Regions from separate parts of the Corynebacterium testudinoris genome, predicted to be linked through region 2. Evidence: predicted binding sites of a transcription regulator. Region 2 holds the regulator's gene; the other holds the start of a gene.
The links. Region 2 encodes LexA, which represses DNA repair genes until DNA is damaged. Its sites were predicted from a motif close to CGAACANNTGTTCG; they were not measured.

Region 1 (15,840 bases), 290 kb from region 2:
CGGCCGGTGAGCTGCTGTCGATTGCTTCCTCAGATACTCAGCGGATAGCTGATGCCGTGTTCATGACGGTGTTCCCGGTGGCGGAGCTGGCCTCGATTCTCTACGTCGGCATCGTCATGCTCACCATCTCCGTGCCCCTCGGGGTAGCGGTGTTCATCGGCGGGCCGCTGCTCGTGTGGATCGCCTTGTGGGCCGCCAAGCCGCTGCGCAAGCGTTCCGCCCGTCGCCAGGCGGCGTTGGCGCGGGCGGCCGCCGCTGCGACTGATGTCGTCCAAGGCTTGCGCATCCTCAAGGGCCTTGGGGCAGTGACCACCGTTCATGGTCGCTACCAGGGGATTTCGGATGATGCCTATGATCGCACCGTGGACGCCAACGCGGCCGAGGCGCGGCTGGACGCGATCACCGATACAGCGGGCTTCATGTACATCATCAGCATCGCGGTCGCTGCCGCCTGGTTGGCCATCGGCGGCCAGATTTCCATCGGAGACCTCATCACCGCCATTGGTCTCACGCAGTTCATCATCACTCCGATGACGATGCTGGGCAAGAACATCGCCTCTCGATGGGCTGCAGCTCAAGCCTCGGGCGCGCGCGTCCAGGAAGTACTGTGCGCGCCTTACGCACTCGCAGAAGAGCGGACCTCGGTGGCGGCACTTCCCCCAGGGTTGACGGTGGTCACTGATCACGCACCCGACGACATCATCCTTGCCCCGCGGGATCGGGTCATCGTCGCTCCCCACACGGCGGACCTGTTCGACGGCAGCGTCCTCGACAACATTCACCCCGACCGTGCCACGGCGCTGGCGGCGCTACATTGCGCCTCGGCCGAGGACATCCCCGGAGGCCCAGAGCGGGAGGTGGGGGAGAATGGAAGGAATCTCTCGGGTGGGCAGCGTCAGCGAGTCGCTCTCGCCCGGGCGATTGCCGCCGATCCAGAAGTCCTCGTTCTGGAGGACCCGACGACGGCCGTTGACTCCGTCACGCAGGCCGCCATCTCACAGCGGGTAGCGGAACGGCGGGGTACTCGTCCCACAATTGTATTTACAAATGCGCCCGCGTGGAAGGCCGTCGCCGAACGCGTCCTCGAATCCTCCGCCGAGGTGAAGCTATGAGCACGCAGTTGCGTTTCCCGTTGGCCAACCTCAACGAGGTCCGGCGCGAGGTGGGTCGCCAGATCGCGCGTGTTCCCGGCGCGCGCGTGCGGGCCTTCTATGCGCTCGTGTTGCTCAGCCTCGGCGCGGCCGCGACGGTCGCAGTGCCATGGTTGCTTGGCCGTATGGTCGACATCGTTATCGGCGGCGGCACCGGCCTCGTCAGAGTCACCGTCTACCTAGTTCTGGCGGCAATCGCGGGGGCTTTTTTCAGTGCGGCGGGTTTTTACGTCGTGTCCAAGCTGAGCGAACGGGTTATCGCCCATTTGCGTGAGGACATGGTGGGCACGGCGCTGAGCCTGCCGGTGCACCGCGTCGAGGATGCGGGAACTGGCGACCTCGTGTCGCGTTCGACTGATGATGTCGCCGTGTTGTCCTCCGCGGTGACGGAAACTGTTCCCATCCTCAGCAGCTCGTTGTTCGTCATCGCTGCTACCGCTGTCGCGTTGGTGTCACTGAACTGGCAGTTCCTCATCATCCTCGTGGTGGTGGCTCCGCTCTATTACGTGGCGTCCCGCCGCTATCTGGCGGTGGCTCCTGGCCGGTTTGCCGCCGAGCGTGCGTCGATGGCCGATCGTGCCCGCAAGCTCCTGGAGGCCATCCACGGTCGGGATACTGTTCGCGCCTACCGCATGGAAGCGGACATGCACGAAAGGATCCGCGTCACTTCTCAAGCGGTGGTGGATAACGGTTACGCCGCCCGCATGACCATGATCGTCTTGCAAGTGTGGATGTCCATTGGTGAATTCCTCATCTTGGCCGGTGGTCTGCTCGTGGGCTATCACGTGGTCAACCAGGGGATTTTGTCGGTGGGTGAGGTCACTTCGGCGATGCTCATGCTCATTCGCCTGCGCGGGCCGCTGATGATGACGATGCGGGTGCTCGATACCGTGCAGTCCGGCTACGCCTCCCTGTCCCGCATCGTCGGAGTTGTCATCGACCCACCAGCGCCCGTGCCTGATTCCGGTGCGGCAGCCCCGGTCGGTGAGGTCCTCATGGAGGATGTCAGCTTTGCCTATGACGATGGCGGGTGGGCCGTCAAGGACGTTTCCCTGAGCATTCGTCCTGGCGAGACTCTCGCTCTGGTGGGTGCCTCTGGCGCCGGTAAGACCACGGTTGCCGCTCTGGTCGCGGGGCTGCGGGTCCCCGACGAAGGCACCGTCACCGTCGATGGGGTCGCCGTGTCCGAGCTTTCCGACGCCGAGCGGGTCGCCCGCCTGGCGATGATCTCCCAGGATGTTCACGTTTTCTCCGGCACTCTGCGCGAGGATCTCACGCTGGCCAAACCGGATGCCACCGACGCCGAGCTCACGGCAGCCCTCGGGCGGGTCCACGCTGAGTGGTTCGACTCCCTTGTCGATGGCTTAGATACCGAGGTCGGAGCGCGGGGGCACCAGCTCGAGCCGGTCGCCGCGCAGCAATTGGCGCTGGCACGGATTCTGTTGCTCGACCCCAAGGTCGTGGTCATGGACGAGGCCACCGCCGAGGCCGGATCGGCCAGCGCCGGAGAACTAGAGGCCGCCGCCGAGGAGGTCACTCGGGATCGGGCTGCCTTGGTCATCGCCCACCGACTTGATCAGGCAGCCCGCGCCGATAGGATCGCTGTTATGGATGAGGGCCGCATTGTCGAGGAAGGCACCCACTCCGAGCTCGTCTCACGCGGCGGCCGCTACACCGACCTGTGGGCGGCCTGGTCGAAGGGACGCGAATCGTGAGGCGCGTCGCCGTCCTCCTCGCGGCCCTGTGCGTGATGGTGACCGGTTGCACCATCGGAGATGCCTCACGCATTATCGCCGCTGAACCGTCGGCTCCCGCTACCACGGCTGCCCCCTTGGCCCAGGAGGTCAATGCCGGGTCGATTGACCGGGTGATTACGAACTCGGAAGGAAAGAAGCGCTCCTACCTCATTTCCACGCCACCCGGGTACGACAGCACCCGGGCCTGGCCCGTCATTCTCGCATTCCACGGCTGGGGCCAAGATGCGCAAAACATGAGAGACGTGACGCAGCTGGATAAGGCTCGGGCGATCGTCGTGTTTGCCGATGGCGTGGACAAAGCTTGGGCGCCCGCCCCCTACGCCAAGACCTCCAGCACAGAGGACCTCGGCTTCGTGCGGACCATCCTCGGCGAGGTGGACAAGCGATTCACTGTCGATCATCGGCGAATTTTCGCCGCTGGTTTCTCCAACGGTGGGGGATTTGCCGCCTTCCTTTCCTGCCAAATGCCCGACACCATCACCGCCGTCGCTCCAGTGGGAGCCGCGTATTACACGGCGATTATGAAAGATTGTTCGCACACCCCCGTCGCCTGGCTCGATATTCATGGAACTCACGATCAGACCATCAACTATTACGGAGGCCGCCGCCACGGGACGGACTACGAGGCGGTGCCCGAGGTGCTCAGTGAGGTGGCTAAACGCAACGGCTGCGATGAGTCCGTCATCGTCCGTCGCAGCACGAATGAGATTGAGCAGCATTGGCAGGGATGCGAGATGCCGTTGAGCCACCTGCGCGTGGGCGGGGGTGAACACGTCTGGCCGCAAGGAGCTACCGCCGAGGTCCGTTCCTTCTTCGGTGTGTAGCTTGGCGCTTATGAGTACTCCTGTGCCGAAGCAACGCGCCGCCGTCGTTTACCATCCTGCGAAGGTTGAGCTCGATGAGCTGAAAGCTGCGGTAGGGGCGGCCGTCGATAAGCATGGGTGGGGAGAGGTGGACTGGTACGAGACCACCGAAGACGATCCGGGCGAGGGGCAGGCCCGCGACGCCGTTGCGGCGGGCGCGACGATGGTCGCGGTGTGCGGCGGGGATGGGACCGTGCGGGCCGCGGCGGCGGGGCTGCGGGACACCGGGGCGTCGTTAGGCGTCATTCCGCAGGGGACTGGCAACCTGTTGGCGCGCAACTTGAAGCTGCCGCTGGATATGGATGAGGCCATCGATACGGTTTTCGGGGGCCGAGATACCGCGATTGACCTGTGCAGCGCCGAGGTCACCAGGGCGGATGGGTCGAACGAGACTTTTGATTTCGTCGTGATGGCCGGGGTGGGAATTGATGCGCAGATGATCGTCAATACCGACGATGACCTGAAGAAAAAGGTCGGTTTCCTCGCCTACGGGGTGGCTATTGCCAAGTCCCTGGCGGGCGGCAACCGAATTCGATTGGCCTATCGCCTTGACGGTGATGGGCGTGAGAAAACCCGAGTGCATTCCCTCATCGTGGGAAACTGTGGGGAACTGGTGGGCGGTCTGCCGTTGCTGCCCGATGCTCAGGCCACTGATGGGATCTTCGATCTGGTGATCATCCGGCCGACCGGAGTGTTCGGCTGGGCCCGCATTGCCGGCAAGCTCATCCACCAGGCGGGCGAGAAAATCCGACGCGGCCTCAGCCGCAACGACAGCCCTGTCACCGGCGGATCCCAGGACCTCAGTTCCCTGCGCTACCTCACCGGAACCCACCTTGAGGTTTCCGTCAAGCACCCCGAGATGTTCGAGGTCGATGGCGACGACATCGGCGAAGTAACAGCCTTCACAATCAGCATCGATCCCGGTGGCCTCGTCGTGCGCGAACCTTCGCCACCGCCGATGGAAGAACCTGGGGAGATGAGCGTGCGCGGGGGGAGCTAAGCGGGGGCGCAGTACCGTGTGACGGGTGCGCAAAGTAGATTGATGTGCGTATTAGATCACTACTTTGTTGGAAATCTGACTGTGAAGGACTACCGCATGTTCTCCTCCCGCACTTCCCGGGCGCTGGCCGGCATCACTGCCGCCGTGGCCCTCACCCTCACCGCTTGCTCCTCCGGCTCGGGCAGCTCTTCCTCCGACGCCTCGGGCTCCGACAATGCTGGCGGGGAGTCCTACTCCATCGGCATTAACCAGCTCGTGCAGCACCCCGCGCTCGACGCCGCGACTGCCGGCTTTAAGGAGGCCTTCGACGAGGCTGGTGTTGACGTCACATTCGACGAGCAGAACGCCAACGGCGAGCAGTCCACCGCGTTGACCATCGCGCAGCAGTTCGCCAACTCCAACAAGGACCTCGTGCTGGCGGTTGCTACGCCGGCCGCTCAGGCAACTGCCCAGAACATCACCACCCTTCCCGTGCTGTTCACCGCGGTGACCGATGCTGAGTCCGCCGATCTCGTGGAGTCCAACGACGCCCCGGGTGGAAACGTCACCGGCACCTCCGATGCTGCGCCGATCGACGCCCAGCTGGAGTTGCTCAAGCAGCTCGTTCCCGATGCCAAGTCCGTGGGCATCGTCTACGCCTCGGGCGAGGTCAACTCCCAGGTCCAGGTCGACGCCGTCAAGGAGGCCTCTGGCCCGTTCGACCTGGAGGTCAAGACCCAGACCGTCACCACGGTCAATGAGATCCAGCAGGCAGTGGAGGCACTGGGCGACGTCGACGCGATCTACGTTCCCACCGACAACATGGTTGTCTCCGGCATCGCTTCCCTCATCCAGATCGCTGAGCAGAAGCAGATCCCGGTCATCGGTGCGGAAGCTGGCACCGTGGAGGGTGGCGCCGTAGCCACCTTGGGTATTGATTACCGCGAGCTCGGCCGCCAGACCGGCGAGATGGCCCTGCGCATCCTGCAGGATGGCGCTGACCCGGCCACCATGCCCGTGGAGACCGCCACCGAGTTCTCCTACATCATCAACGAGGATGCCGCTACCCGCCAGGGTGTCACCATTCCCGCCGAGATCCTCAGCGAGGCCGAAACCGTATGATCGGCGCGGTCGAAGTCGGCCTAATTTATGGGGTCATGGCACTCGGCGTCTTCCTGACGTTCCGTGTGCTTAACTTCCCCGACCTGACGGTCGACGGCAGCTTTACGACGGGCGCGGCCACCGCCGCCGTCGGTATCCTCAACGGTTGGCATCCCGCCCTCGCTACGCTCGCCGGTTTTGGCACCGGCTTCATTGCCGGTGGCGTCACCGGCTTGCTGCACACCAAGGGACGCATCGACGGCCTGCTGGCTGGCATCCTCACCATGATCGCCCTGTGGTCCATCAACCTGCGGATCATGGGCAGCGCCAACATCCCCCTGTTGCGCCAAGAGACGTTATTCACCCCGCTGCGTGAGGCCGGACTGCTCAACACCTGGGGTGGCATCGGGGGACTGGCAGTGATCATGGCGGTGCTCGGCGCGCTCGTTGTCGGTTTCTTGAAGACCGACCTCGGGCTGTCGCTGCGCGCCACCGGCGACAACGGCCAAATGATCACCTCTTTCGGTGTCTCCACCGACTTCACCAAGACCCTCACCCTCGCATTGTCCAACGGCTTTGTCGGCATGTGCGGCGCGCTCATTGCCCAGTACCAAGGCTTCTCCGACATCTCCATGGGCATTGGCCTCATCCTCGTCGGCCTCGCATCCGTCATCATGGGCCAGGCGATCTTCGGCCAGCGCAACCTCTGGCTCGCCGTCTACGCCGTCATCGTCGGTGCCGTGATCTACCGCCTCATCATCTTCGCCGCGCTCCAGGTTGGCCTCAACCCCAACGACATGAAGCTCATTACGGCCTTACTGGTGATCGTGGCGCTGCTCCTCCCACGGTTCAAAGCGATGGTCAGCGGGAAGCCCAAGTCCCGAGCCGTCCGCGCGCCCGAGCCCGCCCTGGCAGCGAAGGGAGCCTGACATGCTGCAAGTCAACGGAATTACCAAGACCTTCTTCCCGGGCACCGTCAACGAACGGGTCGCGCTGAACGATTTGTCTCTACAACTCGACGAGGGCGACTTTGTCACCGTCATCGGCTCCAACGGCGCAGGCAAGTCAACCCTGCTCAACGCCGTCGCCGGACGGCTCTTCGTCGACTCTGGCGACGTCATCATCGACGGCAAGCGAGTCAACAAACTCCCCGAATACAAGCGCGCCCGCTACGTCGGCCGCGTTTTTCAGGACCCGCTAGCCGGCACCGCTCCGAACCTCACCATCGAAGAGAATCTTTCCCTCGCATGGCTGCGCGGGAAGAGCCGTGGCCTCGGGCTCAGCCTCACTGCAAAACGACGCGCCGAGTTCATCGACCACCTCGCCTCCCTCGAACTGGGCCTCGAGGACCGCCTCAGTGCCAAAGTGGGCCTCCTCTCTGGCGGCCAACGCCAGGCACTGTCCCTCCTCATGGCCGGGTTTACCAACCCGCGCATCATGCTTCTCGACGAGCACACCGCAGCCCTCGACCCCCAACGCGCCGACCTGGTCACCGCCCTGACCGAACGCATCGTCGCCGAGGGAAACCTCACTACCCTCATGGTTACCCACAACATGGAACAGGCCCTGCGACTAGGTAACCGCCTGATCATGATGCACGAAGGCCAGATCGTCTACGAAGCCAGCGCCGAGCACAAGGCCAAGCTCACCGTTCGCGACCTCCTCCAAGAATTTGCCAACATCAAGGGAGCGACGCTCTCTGATAAGGCCTTCCTGGGCTAGCCGAGGATTTGTAAGCGCACCCGTCACTCACATGGGCAGCATCAGGCTTCCGAACCTTGGAGGCCGGCTCCGATTTAGCGCGCGTGAAGAAGTTCTCCGCAGACACTGCTAGGCGCGGGCAATGAGGAGCGGGTGTGTATTGCAGGACGACGCGAGCACGACGACTTGCGAAAGGTTCGAAGAGTGGAAGCGGGCGTACGTTTAGTCAAAGATGGTCGGCTGGGACTTTTCAGCACTTGACGCGCGTCTACGCGCTGACGAGCCCTAGTGGGATTTCGAAGAGGATTGCCGATCTGCGAGCACCAAGGCCCACACGATCCTCGACCTGGGCACAGTAGGCGGTGAGCGGTTGCGGGCTTTGCTCGCCGACGGCAATTGTCCGGCAAGAAAGACAATCACTACGAGGGTCGTCGATCTCCTCAGGTATGACTCGGAGAGTGACCGGCGAATGCCGTTCGAAGACGACAGTCTCGACCTATTCATCTACATCGGTCTAGTCCCTTGGGATACGCCGCGATTCTCAGTTGAAGAGCAGGAGGCGCGGCTGATCGCGCTCGATGCAGTGCGGCCAATCAAGGTAACCCAGGGGTCTGCTGCACGATCAGGTGACAACCGAGCAGCCTAATCAGATGGTTGGGCTGGAAGGATGTACACCGTGACCAAGCCCTATCCCAAAGAGTTCCGCGATGACGTTGTCCGTGTCGCACGGAATCGTGAGCCCGGTGTCGAGCTCTCCCAGATCGCCAAGGACTTCGGGGTCCACTTCACTACCCTGTACTCGTGGCTGAAGAAGGCTGACCTCGAGGACGGTGAAGTGTTGGGCTCGACTCAGGTTCAGTCGGCTGAACTGCGCGACGCCAAGAAGAGGATCCGTCTCTTGGAGCAGGAGAACGAGGTCCTCCGCCGTGCCGCGGCGTATCTCTCGCAGGCCAATCTGCCGGGAAAATGATGTACCCGCTCGTTCGTGAGTTGGCCGTGGACGGTGTCCCCGTCACGGTGACGTGTCGGGTGCTCAATCTTGCTCGCCAGCCCTACTACCGGTGGCTGGCGGACCCGATCACCGATGCAGAGCTGAATGAGGCTTACCGTGCCAATGCCTTGTTCGACGCCCACCGGGATGATCCCGAGTTCGGCTACCGCTATTTGGTGGATGAGGCCCGCGATCTCGGTCAACCGATGGCAGCGCGCACTGCGTGGCGGATCTGCTCAGACAACCGCTGGTGGTCGGTGTTCGGGAAGAAACGCGGCAAGAACGGTAAGAAGCCCGGTCCACCGGTCCACGATGACCTCTGCGCCGTCACCGATGAGGAGGGCAGAACCCGGCACGAGTTCAAGGCCGATGGCGCGAACGAATTGTGGATCGGCGATATCACCGAGCACTGGACCAATGAGGGCAAGCTCTACCTCTGTGCGTTCAAGGATGTCTACTCCAACCGGATCGTGGGGTACTCGATCGATTCGCGGATGAAGTCCCGCCTAGCCGTGGCTGCCCTCAACAACGCGGTCGCCCGCCGCGGCGACGTGGCCGGCTGCGTGGTCCACACCGACCGCGGGTCTCAGTTCCGTAGCCGGAAATTCGTGCGCGCTCTGGGCATTCACGACATGACCGGATCCATGGGCCGCGTCGGTGCGTGCGGGGACAACGCAGCCATGGAGAGCTTCTTCGCACTCCTGCAGAAGAACGTCCTCGACCGCCGCGCATGGGCCAGCCGAGAAGAGCTCCGGATCGCCATCGTTACCTGGATCGAGAGGACCTACCACCGACGCCGCAGACAGGACCGCCTAGGCCGCTTGACCCCGATCGAGTTCGAGACAATCATGACCACACCAGCCGATCAGGCTGCGTGACTAACCACTGTCACCTGATCGTGCAGCAGACCCCAGCGGCGCAGGTTTCCGTCCCCATGACGGCAGTAGAGAATTTCTCGGAAAGTTGCCTCTACCCCTTGCTTGGATCGATGATGTGTTCTAACATTGAGGTTAGAACACGCAAGCGAAGGGTAGGGGGGTGAACGCACGTGAGTATTGAGATTGTCTACTCAGGAAAGCCACGAGCGCTTTCTCTCGACACCAGCATGTCACTGGTGGAGGCGCACCTTAAAGAGATACTTGCCCGCCCCCAGCACTACTACGCTGTTAGTTCACCTGATGATCCTGTTGCTCGTCGGGGAACACAGATGCGCCAAGAAGACCACGAGCTGTGGCAATCAGTCCTGCCCGGTGATGATGAGGACATCGACATGGTGCTTGCTCGGTTGCGGCGTTCGTTGGGGCGTGGGGATCAGTTCCTGATGTCTTCGATCAGTGCTCACCATCGCCTCAACGAACTGCCACAGTTAAAGGCAGTCCAAGAGCAGCACTTCCATCTTGACCTCCCACGGCTGAAGGTCATTGATAGTGTCCTGTGCAAAGCAGACACGACTGTGTTAGAGCACCTCGATCTCATTGATACTGAACTAGCAGAGTTTTTGACTCCCACCCGGGCGAATCAGATTCTGCCGACGGCAGGCAAGATCAAAAACCGTCTGAACGCGATCATCACGATGCTTGATGATTCGATCTCTGCTGAGGATCCCGCACCACCACCGGTTGATAGTGTCTCAATAGCCTTCCAGGATGGCCGGGGTCTGTTGCATGCTGATCTTGATGGGATCACCGCCCAAGAGATAGACCTCCGGGTCCGCAGGTATGCGATTATTCATGGGGTTAGCCAGGCGGAGGCACTCGTAGCGTTGATTAGGGGGGAGGGGGCAACGAATGTCACCCTTAACCTGTATCGGGCGTCGGATATCCCGACGGCGCCGGGGTGGGTGTCTGGGGTGGGGTATCTGACGCTTAAGCAGACTGAGGATCTGCTGAACCGGGTGGATGCGGAGATTGATCTTGATGCGATCGCCCAAAAGGTTTCGTCTGCGTATGCGACCCCGGCTGATATTCGTTGCCTGGTGGTTGGTCTGGATGGGTCGTGTGCGGTGGGTGGGTGTGATACTCCGGCTCATCGGGCGCAGATGGATCATCGGGTGAATCATGCTGATGGTGGGCCCACGACGGCAGCAAACCTTGCGCCGTTGTGTGTGAAGCATCATGGGATGAAAACTGACCGGCGGGTGACTTATGTGTTGGATCCGGTGACGAGGCGGAAGTATTTTCTGTTTGATGATGGGTCGTGGGCGGAGTCCGAAGGAGACGGCCCACTAGCTCCTAGTGAGCGGCGGTGGATGCAGACGGTGTCCCAACGCATCAGCAAGCGCAGGGCGAGGATTCGGTCGGAGTCTCAGGCTCAGAGGAGAGAGCAAGGCGAACCGGAGAAACCACCACCACCTAGCGAGCGTTCTAATTGCTCTGAGTGGGGACGTCCTTTTGATAGTTGACCGCCGAGGCGGCTACTAGCGCTGCACGCCATCAGCAGCAAGACTTCCACGCTGGCGGGGCAGTGCTATTCCATAGCCAATGCTTCCCGGACTCCGATTCATTTTGAAGTTCACCTATTGATGGCTATTTAGATCCAGATAGTCACCGGAAAGCTGCCTCCGAATGACGAGGAGGGCAACCTACCCCCGTGGTGTACTTTGTCTGAAGTTCGCAGTCAGGAGAAGCCGGGATGGGCAAGTGCGGATTCCGTGCCATATACGTGCCATAAGTGGCGCCCGCAGCGCAGCAGGCGGCTGATGATGCCGTGGGCACGTTGTAACGTTAAAAACGCCCTGAGGAGCGAAAACAACCGAATAATAAAACAGGCCAGAGCCTGTTTATATGCTCTGACCTGCTGTTTGTCGGACTGACAGGATTTGAACCTGCGACCCCTACACCCCCAGTGTAGTGCGCTACCAAACTGCGCCACAGTCCGCCGTTGCAGCATTTTGCAACTCGTTTAGGTTACAACAGTGTCATCTGAAATGACGAATCTGCTGTTCATGAAGCATTTTTAGGAGACTGCACCGTTGGAGTAATACCACTGGCCGTTGATGCGGCGGAAGGTTGAGCGTTCCCGTTGGCTTCCTGGGGGATCGCCTTTGAAGAACGCCTCGAACTCGACGATGCCTTGTGTATCGAGGGGTCCGCCGTCGACGACGTCGAGGATGTCAAGTCGGTAGAAGGTAATGGGTAGGTCGACCAAGGTGAGTTCGAACTGTCGGGTGTCGGGGTCCCAGGTGCGCAGGAGGTAGTCGGCGTCGCGGGTGACGAAGGCAGTGAAGCGGGAGCGCATGAGCGTTTCTGCGGTGGGGGCGAGGGCCCCGGCGTGGTATTTGCCGCAGCACTGTTCGTAGGTCAGGCCAGTCCCGCAGGGGCACCGGCGATCTGGAGGAAAGGTCATGCTGAGACGTCCATGATGTTGGCCCCGGACAGCATGCCCTGGATGTCGGTGGAGGCGGCGGCGTCGAGAAGCTCGCGGCGCTGTGCCGTGGTGAGCGTGCCGATGAGTTCCACCTTGCGTTCGAAGGTGGTGTCGAGGACGTGGATGACGGTGACGCGGACGTCGTCAAGCTTCATGCCACGAGCGGCGGCGCGGACGGCCTCGGAGGTGGCTGAGGCGAGGGCGGACATGAGCAGTTCCAGGGCGCTGACGCCAGCGCCTTTCCCGCCGTTTCCCTTGGGGCGGTCGGTGACGATCGCCTCGCGCGAGGTTCGGACTACTGATCCGAGGCGGGTGCCGGCGGCGATGGTTGCTACGGCTTGCCCGTCGGACACGGGGGAGGGGACCTGCGTTGGCTTGAGGTAGGGGCGGGCCCATTCGGCGATGAGGCGGCCGGCGCGTTGAGCCGTGGTGCCGCGGGTGAAGAGGTGATCGGCCTTGTCGATGCTGACCAGGGACTTCGGGTAGCGGGTGAGGCGGAAGATGTTCTGGGCGTTTTCAATCCCGACGGTTTGGTCGACGGGGGAGTGCAGCAGCATGAGCGGCTTGCGCAGGGTGGGCAGGTACTGCTGCGGGTCGGTGTCGGCGAGGTCTTCGAGGAACTCACGCGAGATGACGATGTCGCGACCGCCGAGGACAACGGTGACGGAACCGTCCTCGTCGGCATCCTTCACTCGATCGGCGAAGTGGAGGACCGCATGCGCGGGATCGAAAGGCGCGCCCATCGTGGCCACGGCGTTGATGGAGACCATCTCAGGTTTCGTCGCTGCTTTGAGGACGGCGGCACCGCCCAGGGAATGGCCGACGAGGAGCTGAGGTGCCTCGTAGTTTTCTGTTAGCCAATCAGAGGCGGCGATGATATCGGCGACGTTTTGGCTAAAGCAGGTGTCGGCGAACTCTCCCTCGGACTGCCCGAGACCGGGGAAGTCGAAGCGAAGGGCCGCGATGCCGTGCTCGGCGAGGGTCTTGCACACGCGGGAGGCGGCCGGAGCGAAACGTGAACAGGTGAAACAGTGGGCGAAAACTGCATAGGCGATGGGCGTAGAGTCTGGAAAATCAATCGTGCCGGCCATCGTGGTGCTTGTGCTGGAGGGCAATGTCACGCTCAGAGAATGCATGCGCTCATGGTAGTTGAGTCTGCTTAAACTACTGTGAAAGAGACGGTTTAAGCAGCAATTCATAAGGAGTGGGTCCTTGGCTTTCAATTGGTTCTGGAAGGCAATGGGGGCGCAGCAGTCGCGAAACCAAAAGCGGAGTGTGGCGATCGTCGAGGATGCTTCAGCCCGCACGGCGGAGTTGTCGCACCTCGATGATGCTGCCTTGGCTCAGCGGGCCCGTGACCTCACTGCCGGTGGCACTCTCTCGGATCCGGCGGAGTTCCTCGCTGTGTTGGGGGTGGCGTCGGAACGCACGCTGGGTCTGGCGCCGTTCCCGGTCCAGTCGCAGGCGGTGTTGCGCCTCCTGGAGGGCGATGTCATTCAGATGGCCACCGGCGAGGGCAAGACCTTGGTCGGGGCGATGGCGGCGACGGGGTTTGGCCTCATGGGCAAGCGCGTCCACCTCATCACCATTAATGATTATCTTGCTGGGCGTGACGCGGAGTGGATGCAGCCTCTCGTGTCCTTCTTTGGGCTGAGCGTCGGCGCTATCACGGAGAAGTTGGGCCCGGAGGAACGCCGTCGGGTATACGCCAGCGACGTTATCTATGGCCCGGTCAATGAGATCGGGTTTGATGTGTTGCGCGATCAGCAGGTCACCCGCCGTCGTGACGCCGTGCAGGCCCCAGCAGACGTCGCCCTGGTCGACGAGGCGGATTCGGTGCTGGTGGATGAGGCCCTCGTGCCTCTCGTTCTCGCGGGTAGCCAGCCGGGGGTGGAGACCACTGGGAAGATCACCGAGGTCGTGCGCACACTGCGTGAAACCGAGCACTATTCCATCGACGATGATCGCCGGAACGTGTTCCTCACCGATGCCGGCGCGACGCGAGTGGAGGGGGCTTTGGGTATTTCTTCGCTGTATGACGATGAGCATATTGGGACCACCCTCGTCCGCGTCAATCTCGCTTTGCATGCGAAAGCCCTGCTTATTCGTGATATTCACTATCTGGTGGATGATGGCAAGGTTGCGCTTATCGACGCCTCGCGGGGCCGTGTCGCCGATCTTCAGCGTTGGCCCGACGGCCTTCAGGCCGCCGTGGAGGCTAAGGAGGGCTTGGACGTCACCGAGGGCGGAAGGATCCTCGACACGATTACGTTGCAGGCCCTCATGCGGCGTTACCCCATGGTGTGCGGGATGACCGGCACCGCTGTCGAGGCCACGGATCAGTTGCGGCAATTCTATGGCCTGCACGTTTCGGAGATCGAGAGGAATAAGGAGCTCCAGCGCTTCGATGAGGCCGATCGGATCTACGCCACGGCGGCGGAGAAGAATCGGGCCATCGTCGAGGAGATCACCCTGTTGCACACCAATGGCCAGCCGGTCCTCGTGGGCACCCACGACGTCGCTGAGTCCGAGGCCTTGGCGGAAGCTCTAAGTGAGCGGGGCATCGAGGTCAATGTGCTCAACGCCAAGAATGATGCGGAAGAGGCCCGGATCGTTGCTGAGGCAGGCGACCTGGGCCGGGTGACGGTTTCGACGCAGATGGCGGGCCGGGGAACCGACATCCGCCTCGGCGGGGCGGATGAGCGGGACCACGACGGCGTCGCCACGCTTGGTGGACTCGCTGTTATTGGTACTTCCCGTCACCGAACCGTGCGGTTGGATAATCAGCTGCGTGGTCGGGCTGGCCGACAGGGTGACCCGGGCCTGTCACTGTTTTTCGTCTCCTTGGAGGACGATGTCGTGGTCTCTGGTGGCTCCGGTGAGTCCATTACCGCGCAGCCGGATGAGTTGGGGCGGATCACCTCGAACCGGATCGCCAACTTTGTCGCGCATTGCCAGCGGGTCACTGAGGGCCAGCTGTTGGAAATCCATGCTCAGACGTGGAAGTACAACCAGCTGCTCGCCGATCAGCGCGATATTTTCGATGAGCGCCGCGCACGTCTGCTAGATACCCCGCTCGCGTGGGAGGAACTGTCTCAACGCGCACCGGAGAAGGCCTCGACGTTGAGTGAGCTCGACGAGGGCGTGCGGGAGCAGGCCGCCCGGGACATCATGCTCTTCCACCTGGACAATGAGTGGGCGGAGCACCTGGCCGTCATGGATGACGTGCGCGAATCCATTCACCTGCGCGCGATTGCCCGCGAAACGCCGATCGACGAGTATCACCGCATAGCGGTGCGCGAGTTCAAGAGCGTGGCGCAGCGCGCCGTCGACGAGGCTGTGGAGACGTTTAACACAGTGCTTATCGACGACGCTGGGGCACATCTTGCCGACAACGGCCTCGCCCGGCCTTCCGCCACGTGGACCTACATGGTTTCCGACAACCCGCTTGCCGGATCAGGCAATTCGGTCGTGTCCGGGATCGGAAATCTTTTCCGCTGATCAACGCGGGTGAATCGGCGGCTTCGCCGTCCCCGTGCCCGCCAAGCCGGGCGACAACGGCTATGATTGCAAACAGTCATAGTTTCGACAATCGGAGGTTTTGAAATGAGTGAGAACACCGGGACTCCTGAGGCACAGGTCGAGACCACATCGGTCTTCCGAGCTGATTTGCTGAAGGAAATGGAGTCCGGCGCCGCTCCGGCCGCCTCTGGGGCAGATAATCTGCCTGCTGGGGCGGGCCTTCTCGTCGTCAAGCGCGGGCCCAATGCAGGCGCCCGCTTTTTGCTGGACCAGCCGATCACTACGGCTGGGCGCCACCCTGAATCCGACATCTTCCTCGATGATGTCACCGTGTCGCGCCGTCACGCGGAGTTTCGCGCCAACGAAGGCGAGTTTGAGGTCTTCGATGTGGGGTCCCTCAACGGCACAT
Region 2 (15,840 bases):
GCTCGATTCTCGTCCCGTGGCGTCGTTTAACAATGACGAGCTCATCGATTACCGCTCCCGACGTCCCGCCGTAACGATGGATCACCATCGGATTACCGATATCGAGGACATTTCCCTCGGGATGCGGGTGGTCAAGGACAACGCGGGCACCCCGTTCTTGCTTCTCTCCGGACCTGAGCCGGACTTGCGTTGGGAAGCTTTTACGGAGGCAGTAGCGGACCTCGCCGAGAAGTTTGGCGTCGAGCAGACCATCTGCCTGTACTCGGCACCGATGGCCGTGCCCCATACCCGCCCCCTCGTCGTGTCCGGACATGGAAACTCCCCAGCCCTCATGGGCGGGATGTTCACCTATGACTCGAAGCTGGTCATGCCGGGGTCGGCCTCCATGATGATTGAACGCGCGCTGCACAAGCGGGGGCGCAACGTGGGCGGCTACACCGCTCATGTCCCCCACTACCTAGCCGCCTCCTCCTACCCGGAAGCCACCCGCGAGCTACTGACGTCTGTTGCCCAGGCGGCCGACTTGGAATTCCCCTTGGGCAGTCTCACCCACGACATGGAACGCGTCGCCGCCCAGCTGGGCGAGCAGATCGAGGACTCCGCAGAGATCCAGCACGTGGTGCGCCAGCTAGAGCACCAGTTTGATGAGGAGTTGGAGAACTACCGCTCCCGGAACCCGCAGGCCATGCTGCCCAGCGAACGCGATATGCCCACCGGCGATGAGATCGGCGAGGAGTTCGAGCGATTCCTCGCCACCCTCGACGACGTCGATGGCGGCGAGGGAGGCGGTGGCGTTGATGGCGGATCCGCTGACCCGGAAGTGGGCAATGACCTCAGCGATGATGAGTAAGTCCGCGTAGTTCGGCCGCCATGTCGGGGTGACCGGCTAGGTTTGATGGTGTGAACCTCGCCCAGATGCTGCCCGACCTGACCGATGTCCCCGAATCCCTGTTGGATGAGTCGATTTTTGATTCGTTCATTTCTTGGGTTCGGGGACGTGGCATTTCCCTGTATCCCGCGCAGGAGGAAGCCGCTTTGGGGATCCTGGCCGGGGACAATGTCATCTTGGCCACGCCAACGGGTTCGGGAAAGTCGATGGTGGCCAACGCCGCGCACTTTATCGCCATGGCGCGCGGGCAGAGGTCGTTTTATACCGCGCCGATCAAAGCTCTGGTCAGCGAGAAGTTTTTCGCGCTGTGTGAGATTTTCGGGCCGGAGAATGTCGGCATGATGACGGGTGACGCCACCGTCAATGGGCGCGCGCCGATTATTGCGGCGACTGCGGAAATTGTCGCCAACATCGCGCTGCGTGATGGCGCAGATGCGGACATCGACCAGGTCGTCATGGATGAGTTCCACTACTACTCCGACCCGGAGCGAGGGTGGGCGTGGCAGGTTCCCCTGTTGGAGCTGCCCAAGGCCCAGTTTTTGCTCATGTCCGCCACCTTGGGCGATACGAGTTTCCTCCAGGAAGACCTGAGCAAGCGGACTGGCCGCACCACAACCTTGGTGGCGGGGTCAGATCGGCCGGTTCCGCTGGAGTTCTCCTACGTCTACACGCCGGTGCACGAGACGATCGAGGAACTGCTTAAGGATGGCAAGGCCCCGATCTATGTCGTCCACTTCTCTCAGCGGGAGGCGACGGAGCGGGCGCAGGCGCTGACGTCGCTGAAGATCATCGACGATGAGACTAAAGCGAAGATCGTCGCCGAGATTGGTGATTTCAAGTTCACCACGACGTTCGGCAAGACCCTTTCTAAGCTGCTGCGTCGGGGCATCGGCGTGCACCACGCGGGTATGCTGCCGAAGTATCGCCGCCTCGTCGAGCGGCTCTCTCAAACGGGTTTGCTCAAAGTCATTTGCGGCACCGATACTCTTGGCGTCGGCATTAATGTCCCCATCCGCACTGTGCTGTTCACCGGGTTGGCCAAGTATGACGGCGTGAAGCAGCGGATCTTGAAGTCTCGTGAGTTCCATCAGATCGCCGGGCGCGCCGGGCGGGCAGGATTCGACACCATCGGCACCGTCGTCATCGAGGCCCCGGAACATGAGATTGAGAATTGGCGGTTGCGCCAGCGCGCTGGCTCCGATCCCAAGAAGCTGAAGAAGCTGCGTAAGAAGTCCGCCCGGGAGGGCGAGGTGACGTGGTCGGAGAAGACCTACGAGCGGTTGACCACTGCGGAACCGGAGCCGATGACCTCGCAGTTTAAGGTCACCAATTCCATGCTCATCAATGTTATTGCCCGGCCCGGCGACGGCTACGAGCACCTGAAACACTTGCTCCGCGGTAATCATGACACTCGTGCGAAACAGAACCGCGATATCCTCACTGCTCTGGAGTTGTTTCAGGGGTTGCTCGACGCTGAGGTTGTGGTCAAGGCCGAAGACGGCGTCGATGAGGACGGCCGGCCGTACCACCTCACCCTTGATTTGCCGCGGGACTTTGCTCTCAATCAGCCACTGTCGCCTTTCGCTTTGGCTGCTTTGACGTTGTTGGATCCGGAGTCGGATAGCTACATGCTCGACGTGATTTCCACCTATGAGGCGATCCTCGATGATCCGCGTCAGGTCCTCATCGCCCAGCAGAAGGCGGAGCGAGGTGAGGAGATTGCGGCGCTCAAGGCCGAAGGCGTCGACTACACCGAGCGCATGGCGATCATTGAGGATGTCACTTGGCCCAAGCCGCTGGCGGAGGAGCTCGAGGAGGCGTACACCACCTTCGCCGAGGGCAATCCCTGGGCGCGGGAGTTTGAGCTGTCCCCGAAGTCTGTCATTCGCGAGATGATTGAGCGGGCGATGACCTTCTCCGACCTCATCGCCACCTATGGCTTGGCGCGCTCCGAGGGCGTTGTCCTGCGTTATCTCACTGATGCGTGGCGCACGCTGAAGAATTCCGTTCCGCAGGAGCACCTCACGGAGCAGCTCGAGGACGTGGTGGAGTGGCTCGGTGAGCTGATTAAGCAGGTCGATTCCTCGCTGGTTGATGAGTGGGCGCACATGGCGGATGAGGACACGCCGATTTCGAAGGAGGCTCTGGAGCGCGAGCTGGCCTTCGGCGTCGAGGATCCTTCGGCGTTGACATCGAATCGCCGGGCTTTCACCATCATGGTGCGCAATCTCATGTGGCGGTTTGTTGAGCTGTTTGCCTATGAGAAGGAGACGGACCTTGCCCGTCTCACGGAGTACCTTGAGCGGGATGACAAGCCGGACTTTGCGGCCGCGATGGATGACTATTTTGATGAGTACGCCGATATGGATACTGGTCTGGATGCCCGGTCCGCGCAGTATTTCCAGCTCTCACAGGAGGGTGGTCGGCTGTGGACGGCCCGGCAGATCATCAAGGATCCGGAAGGGGATCATTCCTTCCAATTCGTCGCCACGATTGATCTCGATGCCTCTGATGAGGCTGGGGAGGTACGCCTGAGTTCTTTGCAGTTGGTGCAGGTCTAGCGCGTCCGTCACCCTCTGCGAGGGTGTGCTTATCGACGTCCACCTTGCTACATGAAGGAAGTTTAATAGTTCCACGCGAACTATCCCTGTAGCCTTTTAAGTACAGCATTATCCACGCATCGACTCAGGAGTGAATGACTTGACTATCCGCGCCCTCACCCTCACCACCCTCGCAGTATCCGCTGGCTTGGTTCTTTCCGCCTGCTCGAATTCTTCCGACACGGCTGCCCCGCCCAGCACGACGACTGCCACCGTGACCGCTGAGGCGACCTCCCCGGCTCCCTCCTCCTCTGCGGAGGTGGCTGGCACCGAAGAGGATCCCGCCTTCGGCGCCATTGATGCGGTGCTCGCCGCACATGCCGGCGGTGTCATTGTCAGCATCGACCGCGATTACCGCGACGAGCACTACGAGGTGGATGTTGTGGTCGGCGACCAGGTCCTTGATCTCAAGGTCGACTATGCCGGTCAGGTGTCCGAGGATGACCGTGACTCAGACAGCGACGATATTCGCAAGGCGCAGAACGCGACTTTGAGCGCTGCTGATGCTATCCGTCAGGCTCTGGAGCAGCACCCGGATGGCGTGCTCGATGATGCCGAGCTCGACGAGGACAATGGCCGCCTCCAGTGGGAAATCAGCCTCGACGATCAGTCCCGCAATGACTTGGTTGAGCTGAATATCCCGGCCAACTAGCTTGAAGTGACCATGACAATGGGCCCCGGAACATCATTGATGTTCCGGGGCCCATTGGGTGCGCACGCTACTTAGCGGGCGGCCTCAACCTGAATGGCCTGTGCCACTGCTTGCATAACGGCAGCGACCTTGACGGACTCCCAGACCTGCTCCTTGGTCAGTCCCTCTTCCCGGACGGTGTTGGAGTGTGCGACGGCACAGAACTCGCAACCGTTGATGGTGGAGACAGCCAGTGACCACAGTTCGAAGTCAGCCTTGTCAACTCCGGGCTTGGAGATGATGTTCATGCGCAGGCCGAACTTGACCTGGGCGAAATCGTCGCCGAGCCAGTGCTTGGCGCGGTAGCCGACGTTGTTCATCGCCATGACGGTGGCGGCACCCAACGCAGATTCGAACGCTGCTTCCGACAGGTGCTCTTTGGCCTCGTCGGCGATCTCGGCGAACACGGTGTCGTTGCGGGTAGCGGCGGCGCAGGCGAGCATCGTGCCCCAGAGCTGCTGCTCGTTGAGCTCGGTGGACCGGGTGAGGGCACCGAGGTTGAGCTTTTGATCTTTGGCGTACTCCGGCAGAGCGGCCTTGAGGTTATCGATCGACATCGGTTACTTCAGGCCTTCCTGCACCACGGCGAGCTTGTCGATGTTCTTGGTCGGGTCGTTGGCCTGCCAGTTGCAGGCGCAGACCTCTTCGGACTGGAGGGCGTCGAGGACGCGCAGAACCTCGTCGACGTTACGGCCGACGGCGTCCGGGGTGACGGAGACGAACTGGATGATGCCATCGGGGTCGATGATGAAGGTGGCGCGATCGGCGACACCGTCAGCGTTCTCGACGCCCAGTGCGCGGATGAGGTCGTGGCGGACGTCGGCGAACATCGGGAACGGCACCTCCTTGAGCTCCGGGTGGGTGGCGCGCCAGTTGAAGTGAGCAAACTCATTGTCGGTGGAGCCGCCGAGGACCTGGGTGTCGCGGTCCTGGAACTCCTCGTCGAGCTTGCCAAAGGCAGCGATCTCGGTCGGGCAGACGAAGGTGAAGTCCTTCGGGTAGAAGAAGACGATCTTCCACTTGCCTTCGTACTTGTCCAGGGAAACGGTCTCGAAGTAATCCTCGGGCTGGGAAGCGTTGACTCCGTGCAGGTCACCGCCCTTCAATGCGGTGAGTTCGAACTCGGGGAACTTCTCGCCAACGGTCAGGATTGCCATGCTTGTCTCCTCTAGAAACGTCGAAAAATGTGGGGGCAACCGGCCGATGTGACCGGTGCAACTCTCCGCCATCGTGCTCGCCCTGTGAAGGGCAACGCGGTGACGGCCGCCGTCCATTATGCGCTTCTTCCCCGCCCACGTCAATAAACAAATCCTGCAAGTGGAGTATATAGTGATAGGCATGCACAATAAGGAGTACCGTCCGACCCTGTCTCAACTGCGCACGTTTGTCACCATCGCAGAGAACAAGCATTTTGGCTCGGCGGCCGCCAAATTGGGAATTTCCCAGCCGTCGTTGTCGCAGGCGCTGGCTGCCTTAGAGCAGGGGCTCAACATTCAGCTCATTGAGCGCTCCACCCGCCGGGTGATCGTCACCTCCGCGGGTGAAACTCTCCTGCCTTACGCGAAAGCGACCCTCGATGCCGCCGAGGCATTTCTCGTTCATTCGCGGGGCAATGGTGGCGCCATGAGCGGCCCCGTGACCATCGGCATCATTCCTACGGTCGCGCCGTACATCCTGCCGGCCTTGCTCACGTCGCTGTCGGATTCTTTCCCCGACCTCGAGCCCCGCATCGTTGAGGATCAAACCCGCCATCTGCTGGAGATGTTGCGGGATGGCCACGTCGATCTGGCCTTGATGGCATTGCCTTCGGATGCTCCGAGCGTCGTCGAAAAGCATCTTTATGACGAGGAGTTTGTCCTCGTTGTCCCCCAGGATCACCCGTTGGCGGGCCGGACTGATCTGCAGCTGGATGCGCTTGACGGCCTTGACCTGTTGCTGCTCGATGACGGCCACTGCCTCCACGACCAGATCATCGATCTGTGCCGGGCGGCTGACCTGAATCCTTCGGAGGCGACCAACTCGATCACCCGGGCATCATCGCTGACCACCGTGACGCAGCTTGTTGCCAGTGGCCTGGGCGCCACGTTGGCGCCCCTGTCAGCCGTGGAGACCGAATGCACCCGACCGGGCTTAGCCACCGCGCGTTTCAGTGAGGATGTCACCGCTCAGCGCGAAATCGGCCTGGTATACCGCAGTTCCAGCTCCCGGACCAAGGAATTCGAGACCATCGGGACACTCGCCACCACGGCATACTCGCAGGCCGTTGCCTCCTACCGCTGAACGTCCACCGGCAAGGCGCCCCCGGCCATCTGGCGATAGAGCATCGTCGATATGAGAGTCCAGGCCGGCATGAGGATGATGAGGGCCAATCCAAAGGTAATGAGGGCCGCCACCACCATCGCCATTATGCCCAGGAAGTGGAACAACAGCAGCTTGGGGTAGTTATTGAGGCTGTTGCGCACTCCGGCCTTGAATGCCCCGACGACGCCTTCCCGGCGATCCAGGACGTAATAGACGATGTATGACATCAGCGGAGCCAGCAGCACTGCGACGAGCACGAGCAGAGCCAGACCGCCTAGCAACTGACCCAGAACCGCCATGGCCTCCGTGTCATTGCCCCACGTCGTCGGATCCGAATTAATCACCGGCAAGAGGAACGGCAACACGACCACTGCCATGATCGCCCCATTGATCAGCTGTGCGAGCACAAGCGTGATGATGGAGGGGACAACATTGACGTTGTGGAAGAAGTCAGCCAACCTCACCTTGGGCTGGTCCACCTGCCGCAGCGCGCCGTGGAGAACAAAAATGCCCAACACCGCCAAGGCCAGAGACAACAGGATCTGCGCCGCTTGGTAGCCCGTGCTCAATTGGTACGTGAGGTCGGCCGAGTCACTGCGGAAGAACCAGTCCACACTCAGGCTCAGAAGTGTCGAGCCCGCCAGCACCAGAAACGATCCGAGAATCCAGATGAGCGGCGTCCGGAAGGTGGCCCTAAACCCCCAACCGACGGCGTCGAGAATATTGACCTTTCCCGTGCCCATCGGGGCCGAGTTTGGTGGCTGATGCGGCTGCTGCCAGTTCCCGTACCCGTAATTGGGCTGGTCCTCGGGGTGCGGGGTGGAAGGGTAGGGGTCGTTTCCGGGCGTGTCCATGTAAAACAAAGTCCTTTCGTCGATTCGTGCCTAAGGTTACCGCCTTTCGCACGGGGTAACATCCAGGAACAGCTATGACTACAGAATCTTTCTCCCCCACCCGCGCCGATCTTCTGGCCCGCTTGCCTGAGGTGTCGCTTGCCGACGAGCGCGCCTTCCGCCGGCGCCTGCACAAGGCAAAGGCGCCGAAGGCGCTGGCTGCGATCAACCGTGACATTGACGCGGCCGTCGACAAGCAAGCCCACATCGACGCTGCTGTGCCGGAGATCACCTACCCCGAGGCCTTGCCCGTATCGGCCCGGCGGGACGACATCGCCGAGGCGATCGAGGAACACCAGGTGGTCATCATCGCTGGTGAAACCGGTTCCGGCAAGACAACCCAGATCCCGAAGATCTGCCTCGACTTGGGGCGCGGGCGCCGCGGCCTCATCGGCCACACCCAACCGCGCCGTCTCGCTGCCCGGACGGTCGCCGAACGCATCGCCGAGGAACTGGGACAGGACATCGGTGAGACCGTCGGTTACGCGATTCGTTTCGACGACCGCGTCTCCCCCACCTCCGCCGTCAAGCTCATGACCGACGGCATCCTGCTCGCAGAAATGCAGCGCGACCGCTACCTCAACGCCTATGACACCATCATCATCGACGAGGCGCACGAACGTTCCCTCAACATCGACTTCATCCTCGGCTACCTGCGTCAACTCCTGCCGAAACGCCCAGACCTCAAAGTGATTATCACCTCGGCCACGATCGATCCCGAGCGTTTTGCCAACCACTTCCGCGATTCCGCCGGTGAACCCGCGCCGATCATCGAGGTCTCCGGGCGAACCTACCCCGTGGAAATCCGCTACGAGCCGATGGAGTTTGACGTCGACGGCAAAACCATCGACCAGGACCCACTCGACGCGGTATGCGAAGCCTGCGAGGAACTCATGCTCGAGGGCCCCGGAGACATTCTGTGCTTCTTCCCCGGCGAACGCGATATCCGCGACGCCATGGAGGCAATGGCAGCCCGTAAGTGGAAAGGCGTCGAGATCACTCCCCTCTTCGGCCGCCTGTCCAATCAAGAGCAGCACCGCGTGTTCCAACCTCACGCGGGTCGTCGAATCGTGCTGTCCACCAACATCGCCGAAACCTCCCTGACCGTTCCAGGCATCCGCTATGTTGTCGACACCGGCACCGCCCGAATCTCCCGGTACTCCACCCGCACCAAGGTCCAGCGCCTTCCCATCGAGCCGATTTCGCAGGCCAGCGCCAATCAGCGTTCTGGCCGCTGCGGCCGCGTGGCCGATGGCATCGCTATCCGTCTCTACTCGGAAGATGACTTCGAGTCGCGCCCCGAGTTCACGGACCCGGAGATTCTGCGCACGAACCTCGCCAGCGTCATCCTGCAGATGGCACTCATGCGCTTGGGCGATATCGCCGAGTTCCCCTTCGTCCAACCACCGGACAACCGCGCTATCCGCGACGGCCTCCTGCTCCTCCACGAACTGGGCGCCCTGCAGGAGCACGAGCGCGACGGCCAGCCAACGCTCACGGCCGTCGGCCGCGATATCGCCCGCCTACCCGTCGATCCGCGCATGGCGCGCATGCTCGTCGAGGCGAACCGACTAGGAGCGCTTGACGACGTCCTGGTCATCGTCGCCGCGATGACCATCCAGGATGTCCGCGAGCGGCCATTGGAGTTCCAGGCCCAAGCCGACCAAGCCCACGCCCGGTTCAAGTCCCCGACCAGCGATTTCCTCTCCTTCCTCAAGCTGTGGGACTACATCGGCCAATCACGTGATGATCTCAGCGGCAATGCCTTCCGCAAGCAAATGAAGAAGGAATTCCTTCACTACATGCGCATCCGCGAGTGGTACGACCTCGTCCGCCAGCTCCGTGAGGTCTCCCGACAGTTGGGCTGGAGCACCCGCCACGAATCCGCTGACGAGCGCAATCCCGACGCTATCCACCAATCCTTGCTCGCTGGATTGCTCTCCCACATCGGCGCCCGCGACGGTAACACCCGTGAGTTCAAGGGCGCCCGCGGCACCCGCTTCATGGTCTTCCCCGGCTCCTCCCTGGCCAAAAAGCCACCGGAGTTTGTCATGGCCGCCGAGCTCGTGGAAACCTCCCGCCTGTGGGCGCGCGATGTTGCCTCCATCGAGCCCACCTGGGTGGAAAAACTTGCTGGCCCCCTGCTCAAACACCAGTATTCCGAGCCGACGTGGTCGCGCAAGCGCGCCTCCGGCATCGCTCACCAAAAGTCGACCTTGTATGGCGTGACCATCATCGCTGACCGAGTGGTTCCCTACCACGTGGTCGACCCCGAGGCCGCCCGGGACATGTTCATCCGGCATGCGCTCATCGAAGGCGATTGGACCACCCACCACACCTTCTTCCACGCGAATGTGGACAAGCTCGAATCAGCCGCCGAGGTGGAAGAAAAGGCTCGCCGCCGCGGCATCGTCGTCGACGAAGACACCCTCTTCGACTTCTATGACACCCGCCTGCCTGCCACGATCACCACCGGCCGCCACTTCGACTCCTGGTGGAAGAAGGAACGGCGAGTCAACCCCGACCTCCTCGATTTTGATCCAGACGCACTGGTCGGCGCCGACGCCCAAGCGATCACCGAGGAAGCCTTCCCCGACCGCTGGTCCACCGGCTCACTCACCTTCGACCTGAGGTATCGATTCGAGCCCGGGCACCCACAAGACGGAGTCAGTGTGTTGATTCCGGTTCCCCTGCTCGCAGGGCTGGATACCGAAGGCTTTGATTGGCTCGTCCCAGGACTCAGGGAAGAACTCATCACCGAGCTCCTGCGCACTCTGCCCAAGGAACTACGCCGCACCGTGGTGCCCGCCCCGGATTTCGCCGCGCGGATTCTTCCCCGCCTCATCCCCTATGCAGGAACTTTGGTGGGACAGATGGCCGAGGTCCTCCACACCATGGGTCGCCCGGCCATTGACGCCGCCTCGTTCCGCCCCTCCGCCCTTCCACCACATTTGAAGATGACCTACGCGGCGGTAGATAAACGCGGCAAAGTCATCGACGCCGACAAAGATCTGCCCGCCCTCGTCGCACGACAGGCAGGATCCATCACGTCCTCTGTCAGTCGCGTCGGCCGAAAAGCAGAGTCGAAAGCCGTTCCTGAGTGGACCGAGGACTCCCTCGGCGCCATCGCCGAAGAAGTCTCCACTGTCGTCGACGGACATGAAGTCATGGCCTATCCCGCCCTGGTGGCGACCCCTGATGGGGTCGAGGTGCGGGTACATCCGACCAAGGCGGCCGCTGATAGTTCCATGCTCACCGCGACGTTGACGCTGTTGCTCCGCGAGATCAGCGTGGGAACCAGCCCCATGGTCAAGGGCCTGCCCTTGCAACAACGAGTGGCCGTGGACAACTACCCGCACGGCGGTGCCACTGGGCTCGTCGACGACGCCCGAGTGGCTGCCGTGCGTGACCTCATGATGGAAAACGGCGGCCCCGTCCGAGATCCGGACGAGTTCGCCGCGCTGCGAGACACCATCAAGCCTCAGGTCGCGGGGGCTGTGCGACGCGCCGTCGTGGCACTGGCTCCAGCATTGGTGGACTATCACAACGTGTCCGAGGAATTATCCCGTTGGGATGGTGAGGCGATAGACGATATGAAGGCCCAGCTTGCCTTCCTGCTGCCGAAGAACGCGATCACGCTCCATGGAATGCAGCATCTTCGCCACCTCCCCCGCTACCTCCAAGGGATACGCATTCGGCTAGAGGAGATGTCCCTGGACCCGGGCAAGGATGCCGACCGGCAGGACGAGATTGAGCAGGCGCAAACCTACCTCGACATCGCATTGGCCAAACTCCCCGCGGGGAGAGCCAAAACGCGAGAGGTTAAGGACATCCGTTGGATGATTGAAGAGCTGCGCATCAGCCTCTTCGCGCAGCGATTGGGCACAGCCCGTCCCATTTCCTTGCGGAGGATCGAGAAAGCGGTAGATAAGCTCCGCTAGCTGGGCGCTCGGCCTAGCTACCTGCGGCCGAGTCTTCTTCTCTGGCTCTGCGGTGCATGAGGCGAATTTCTGATTCGAAGTCTTCGGCCGATTCGAAGGATTTGTACACCGAGGCGAATCGCAGGTAGGCGACTTCGTCCAGTGCCCGGAGCGGCTCGAGGATGGCCAAGCCGATAGCGTTGGCGTGGACCTGGGAACTGCCGTGGCTGCGCACGGTTTCCTCGACCTCTTGGGCAAGTCGTTTCAGGGCATCATCTGACACATCACGCCCCTGGCAGGCACGGCGCACACCGAGGACGACCTTGTCGCGGCTAAATGGCTCGGTCACGCCGTTACGCTTGACCACCAGAAGAACGGCCTTCTCGATGGTGGTGAATCGCCCTTGGCATGCAGTGCACTCCCGCCGACGACGTATCGCGGCGCCTGCATCTATGATGCGGGAATCGATGACTCGGGAATGATCGTGATGGCAAAACGGGCAATACAACGTGGGGTTCCTCAACTAACGCAGGGATTGAGTTCAGGGGAGCCATCTCAGGCCCGACTCACAGATCATCGTACCCGTCCACCCTGATGAGGCGGGTGAACCTCCTAGCGCGAGACAGCGCCCGTGCTCGCTGTGTAGGTGGCACCCATGTCGAGTGAACCGGGCGTGCTGTCAACCTCACTTTGGGACAACGCGGCGGTGACAACGCACACCCCGAAAACGGCTCCCAAGAGATACGTACCTAACGTCTGCAAACCCCGACGCCGACGGCTCGAAACTTTTCCTAGTGACTCCGGATTTGTTCGAACACCAACGGCGCTATCCCCTCGCCGCTCCATTCGATCCGCGACCCGGAGGGTTCGAACAACCCGGTGCTCCGCTGCCGCCTCACGGAAGCCCGACGGCTCCCATACAGCCGCTGCGGAGGCTGGGATGGAACGGCGACGCGGAGCGGGCGTACCTGCGACAGTGCGATTCAATGAGATAGTCATGATGACGTCCTTTCGATTATGTGGGCTAGAGTATCTAACGGCCCAGACATCATCGAACACGATCGGCGTTCATATGTTCGATGTAGGTGCTATGTTCGATTTATAGCACCCGTTCGAAAAAATGTCCACACGTCGCGCGGAAAGGTCGAACATTCGTACCAAGTCGTGGTAGACATGTAGGTGATGGATGGCACCGATGACTCAGCAGGACTCGCCATTCGAATAAGACACGTCGACCGCCCGCTTCTTTGAACCACCCCAACCGCACAACATCAACCACGCAAAGGACCAAGGACCATGGCACGAAACAGCTCAACTCCGAAGATTGATCCGTCAGGCAGGCCCGACCCCTCCGAACTTTCTGATCGCCAACGTCGCATCTTGGAGGTCATCCGCGACGCCGTGGTGCTGCGCGGTTATCCGCCAAGCATCCGCGAGATCGGTGATGCCGCCGGCCTACAGTCCACCTCTTCCGTGGCTTACCAGCTCAAGCAGCTGGAGAAGAAGGGCTTCCTGCGCAGGGACGCCAATAAGCCGCGAGCCGTCGATGTGCGGACCCTGCCCACCACGGATATGGCGACCAAGCCAGGTCGGCGCTCTTCTGCCGCTATCGCTGCGGCAAAGCAGTCCGATGCGCCCGCCGATGCGAGCCCGACGAACTTCATCCCCGTCGTGGGGCAGATTGCGGCTGGGTCCCCCATTCTCGCGGAGCAAGATGTCGAAGAGTACTACCCGCTCCCTTCGGACATCGTGGGCGATGGAGAGCTTTTCATGCTCAAGGTGGTCGGGCACTCCATGAAGGATGCCGGCATCCTGGACGGCGACTGGGTTGTCGTTCGCTCCCAGCCGGTGGCAGAACAGGGTGAGTTCGTGGCCGCACTCATTGAGGGCGAAGCAACGGCCAAGGAGTTCCACACTGACTCCACTGGCGTGTGGCTCCTCCCCCACAACGATGACTTCGCCCCGATTCCCGCCGAGCATGCAGAAATCATGGGCAAGATCGTGTCGGTCCTTCGCAAGCTGTAGGGGTCGCCGGGGCCCGTTAGGGCCCCATCGGCCACTGATCAGATGTCTGATGTAACCCCCTCGATCCGCGTCTACCCTGCGCCATCCCGCCACGGCACTACCCCCGAATTCGGGAATAGCGGCCTCTCACATCCCGCCAATCGCCTGATGTAACGGACGTAACTCAACGCCCTGAGCGGTTGTTTCACAGATTTTGACGCATGTTTGCCCGATTGAGACCAATTGCTTGGCGCTTTGTTGGGCTTCACACCCGAGTTTTTGGGAGAATGGCACAAACGGGCATCTAATCGACCGATTGTGTGGGAACGCGAGGAAATTGTGATGTATGCAGAAGAGCGTCGTCGGCAAATTGCATCTTTGACCGCTGTTGAAGGGCGGGTCAATGTCACTGAATTGGCCAGCCGATTCGACGTAACTGCCGAGACGATTCGTCGCGACCTCGCAGTTCTCGACCGAGAGGGCGTCGTCCACCGAGTCCACGGCGGAGCGGTTGCCAGCCAGACGTTCCAAACCGCTGAGTTTTCCCTTGACGCACGTTTTCGCTCCGCTCCCACCGCCAAGTCCGCAATCGCCCGAGCTGCACTGGAGTTTCTGCCCGAACCCAACGGCGGGCTGTTCCTCGACTCCGGAACCACCATTGGTACCTTGGCTGAACTCATCTCCGAGCAGCAGGACGCCAGGCAATGGTCAATCGTCACCAATAGCCTGTCTATCGCATTGAACCTCGCCAACAAGGGGCTGGCCGAAGTTCAACTACTCGGCGGTTCGGTGCGCGCCATCACCCAGGCCGTCGTCGGTGATACCGCGCTGCGAACTCTGGCACTCATGCGGGCAGACGTTGCCTTCATCGGCACTAATGCTCTCACCTTGGATCACGGCCTGTCCACGGCTGATGCCCAAGAGGCGGCGATCAAATCTGCGATGGTGACCAATGCCCACAAGGTCGTGGTGCTCTGTGACTCGACCAAGCTCGGGAATGACTACCTGGTTAGTTTCGCCAGCATCAGTGACATCGACGTGGTCATTACTGATGCGTCCGCCCCAGAGTCCTATGTCACGGCCCTTCGCGAGCGGGAAGTCGACGTCATCATCGCCGACTAGTCCCCACAGCGGAAAATCCCCTCCGAACTGTTGCGAGTTCGGAGGGGATTGCCTCGTTGGGAGCGAAGCGGCTTAACCCAGCAGGAGTTCACGCACTGCTTCACGTGCGGCGGCTGCGCCGACGGACTCCAGAGCCAGATCAGCGGCCTTCTTGCAGGTCTCCAAATCAACCTTGGCCAGCTGGGCGCCGACGCCCGGCAAGGCCGTGGATGCGGCGGAGAGTGAATTCACGCCCAAGCCGGTGAGAACACAGGCCAACATCGGATCCGCCGCGGCTTCACCACACACGCCGACGGGGGTCTGCGTGTCATTGCCGACGATGCAGGTGTGGCGGATCAGGCGAAGGACGGCCGGCTGCCACGGATCAGTCAGGTAGGCCAGCTGCGGGGAAAGACGGTCCGCAGCCATCGTGTACTGAGTGAGGTCATTGGTACCGATGGAGACGAAGTCAAGGTACGGCATGAGCTTGTCAGCCATGAGAGCAGCAGCCGGAACCTCAATCATTGCGCCCGCGACGAGGCCCCGCTCCCGGCACAGGCCGGCGAACCACTTCGCTTCGCGGGCAGTGGCCACCATGGGAGCCATGACCCACGTCGGGGCTTCATCGCCGCGGCCTTCAGCGGCCTGCGCGATGGCGTCGAGCTGGCGGGTGAGCAACGGCTCATTGTTGTTAGCAATACGGAGGCCACGAACACCAAGCGCCGGGTTCTCCTCGGCGATCATGTTGGCGTACGCGATGGGCTTATCAGAGCCGGCATCAAGCGTACGGATGACTACCTTGGAGGCGGGGAATGCTTCGAACACCTTGCGGTAGATCTTGGCCTGTTCATCAACGCTGGGTTCCTCGGATGCGGACAGGAAGCTCAGCTCAGTGCGGTAGAGACCAATGCCCTCGGCTTGTCCTTCGGCTGCGAGGCGGGCGGCGCTGCCGTCGGCCACGTTGGCCAACAGTTGAACGCGGTACTCGTCCTTGGTCTTAGCCGGTCCGCGCCATTGGGCGACAAGCGCAGCAGTCTCGCGGGACTCCCGGACCTTTTCCTGCGACAGGACCGGGTCAGCATTGAGGGTGATGGTTCCCATCGCGCCGTCAATGAGCACCATTTCATCCTGCTCGACGGAGCTGATGGAGGAGCCTACGGCAACGATGCACGGGAGGCTGAGCTGGCGGGCAATGATGGCCGTGTGGCTGGTCGGACCACCGAGCTCGGTGACCAGGGCCACGATGTTTTCGGTGTTCAGGGTGGCGGTGTCGGCCGGTGAGAGGTCATCGGCGAAGAGCACACCCTCCCCTTCGATCTCCGGGAGGCCGGGTTCCGGCTCGCCCCGAAGTTCTGCCAGGACGCGGTCACGGATGTCCTTGAGGTCGGTCGTGCGCTCAGCCATGAGGCCGCCCGCGGCCTCAAACATCGTGACAAATTTG

Region 1: a site for LexA is predicted at 9,530-9,543, ahead of CTEST_RS06300 (HNH endonuclease signature motif containing protein). Genes of this name have one in related genera too.

Annotation. Positions count from the first base shown of each region.
Region 1 is NZ_CP011545.1:1,290,877-1,306,716, forward strand. Features, by position in the region: gene CTEST_RS06255 (ABC transporter transmembrane domain-containing protein) at 1-1,112, shown strand, start outside; gene CTEST_RS06260 (ABC transporter ATP-binding protein) at 1,109-2,866, shown strand; gene CTEST_RS06265 (alpha/beta hydrolase family esterase) at 2,863-3,732, shown strand; gene CTEST_RS06270 (diacylglycerol/lipid kinase family protein) at 3,743-4,771, shown strand; gene CTEST_RS06275 (ABC transporter substrate-binding protein) at 4,868-5,872, shown strand; gene CTEST_RS06280 (ABC transporter permease) at 5,869-6,780, shown strand; gene CTEST_RS06285 (ABC transporter ATP-binding protein) at 6,782-7,573, shown strand; one part of gene CTEST_RS06295 (IS3 family transposase) at 8,229-8,513, shown strand; one part of gene CTEST_RS06295 (IS3 family transposase) at 8,516-9,421, shown strand; gene CTEST_RS06300 (HNH endonuclease signature motif containing protein) at 9,592-10,944, shown strand; tRNA gene CTEST_RS06305 (tRNA-Pro) at 11,347-11,420, opposite strand; gene CTEST_RS06310 (YchJ family protein) at 11,499-11,888, opposite strand; gene CTEST_RS06315 (bifunctional alpha/beta hydrolase/OsmC family protein) at 11,885-13,045, opposite strand; gene secA2 (accessory Sec system translocase SecA2) at 13,149-15,410, shown strand; gene odhI (oxoglutarate dehydrogenase inhibitor Odhl) at 15,516-15,840, shown strand, end outside.
Region 2 is NZ_CP011545.1:1,577,673-1,593,512, forward strand. Features, by position in the region: gene CTEST_RS07625 (PAC2 family protein) at 1-850, shown strand, start outside; gene CTEST_RS07630 (DEAD/DEAH box helicase) at 916-3,450, shown strand; gene CTEST_RS07635 (PepSY domain-containing protein) at 3,581-4,141, shown strand; gene CTEST_RS07640 (carboxymuconolactone decarboxylase family protein) at 4,213-4,737, opposite strand; gene CTEST_RS07645 (peroxiredoxin) at 4,741-5,337, opposite strand; gene CTEST_RS07650 (hydrogen peroxide-inducible genes activator) at 5,519-6,460, shown strand; gene CTEST_RS07655 (hypothetical protein) at 6,451-7,335, opposite strand; gene hrpA (ATP-dependent RNA helicase HrpA) at 7,410-11,315, shown strand; gene nrdR (transcriptional regulator NrdR) at 11,329-11,802, opposite strand; gene lexA (transcriptional repressor LexA) at 12,591-13,319, shown strand; gene CTEST_RS07675 (DeoR/GlpR family DNA-binding transcription regulator) at 13,641-14,420, shown strand; gene ptsP (phosphoenolpyruvate--protein phosphotransferase) at 14,493-15,840, opposite strand, start outside.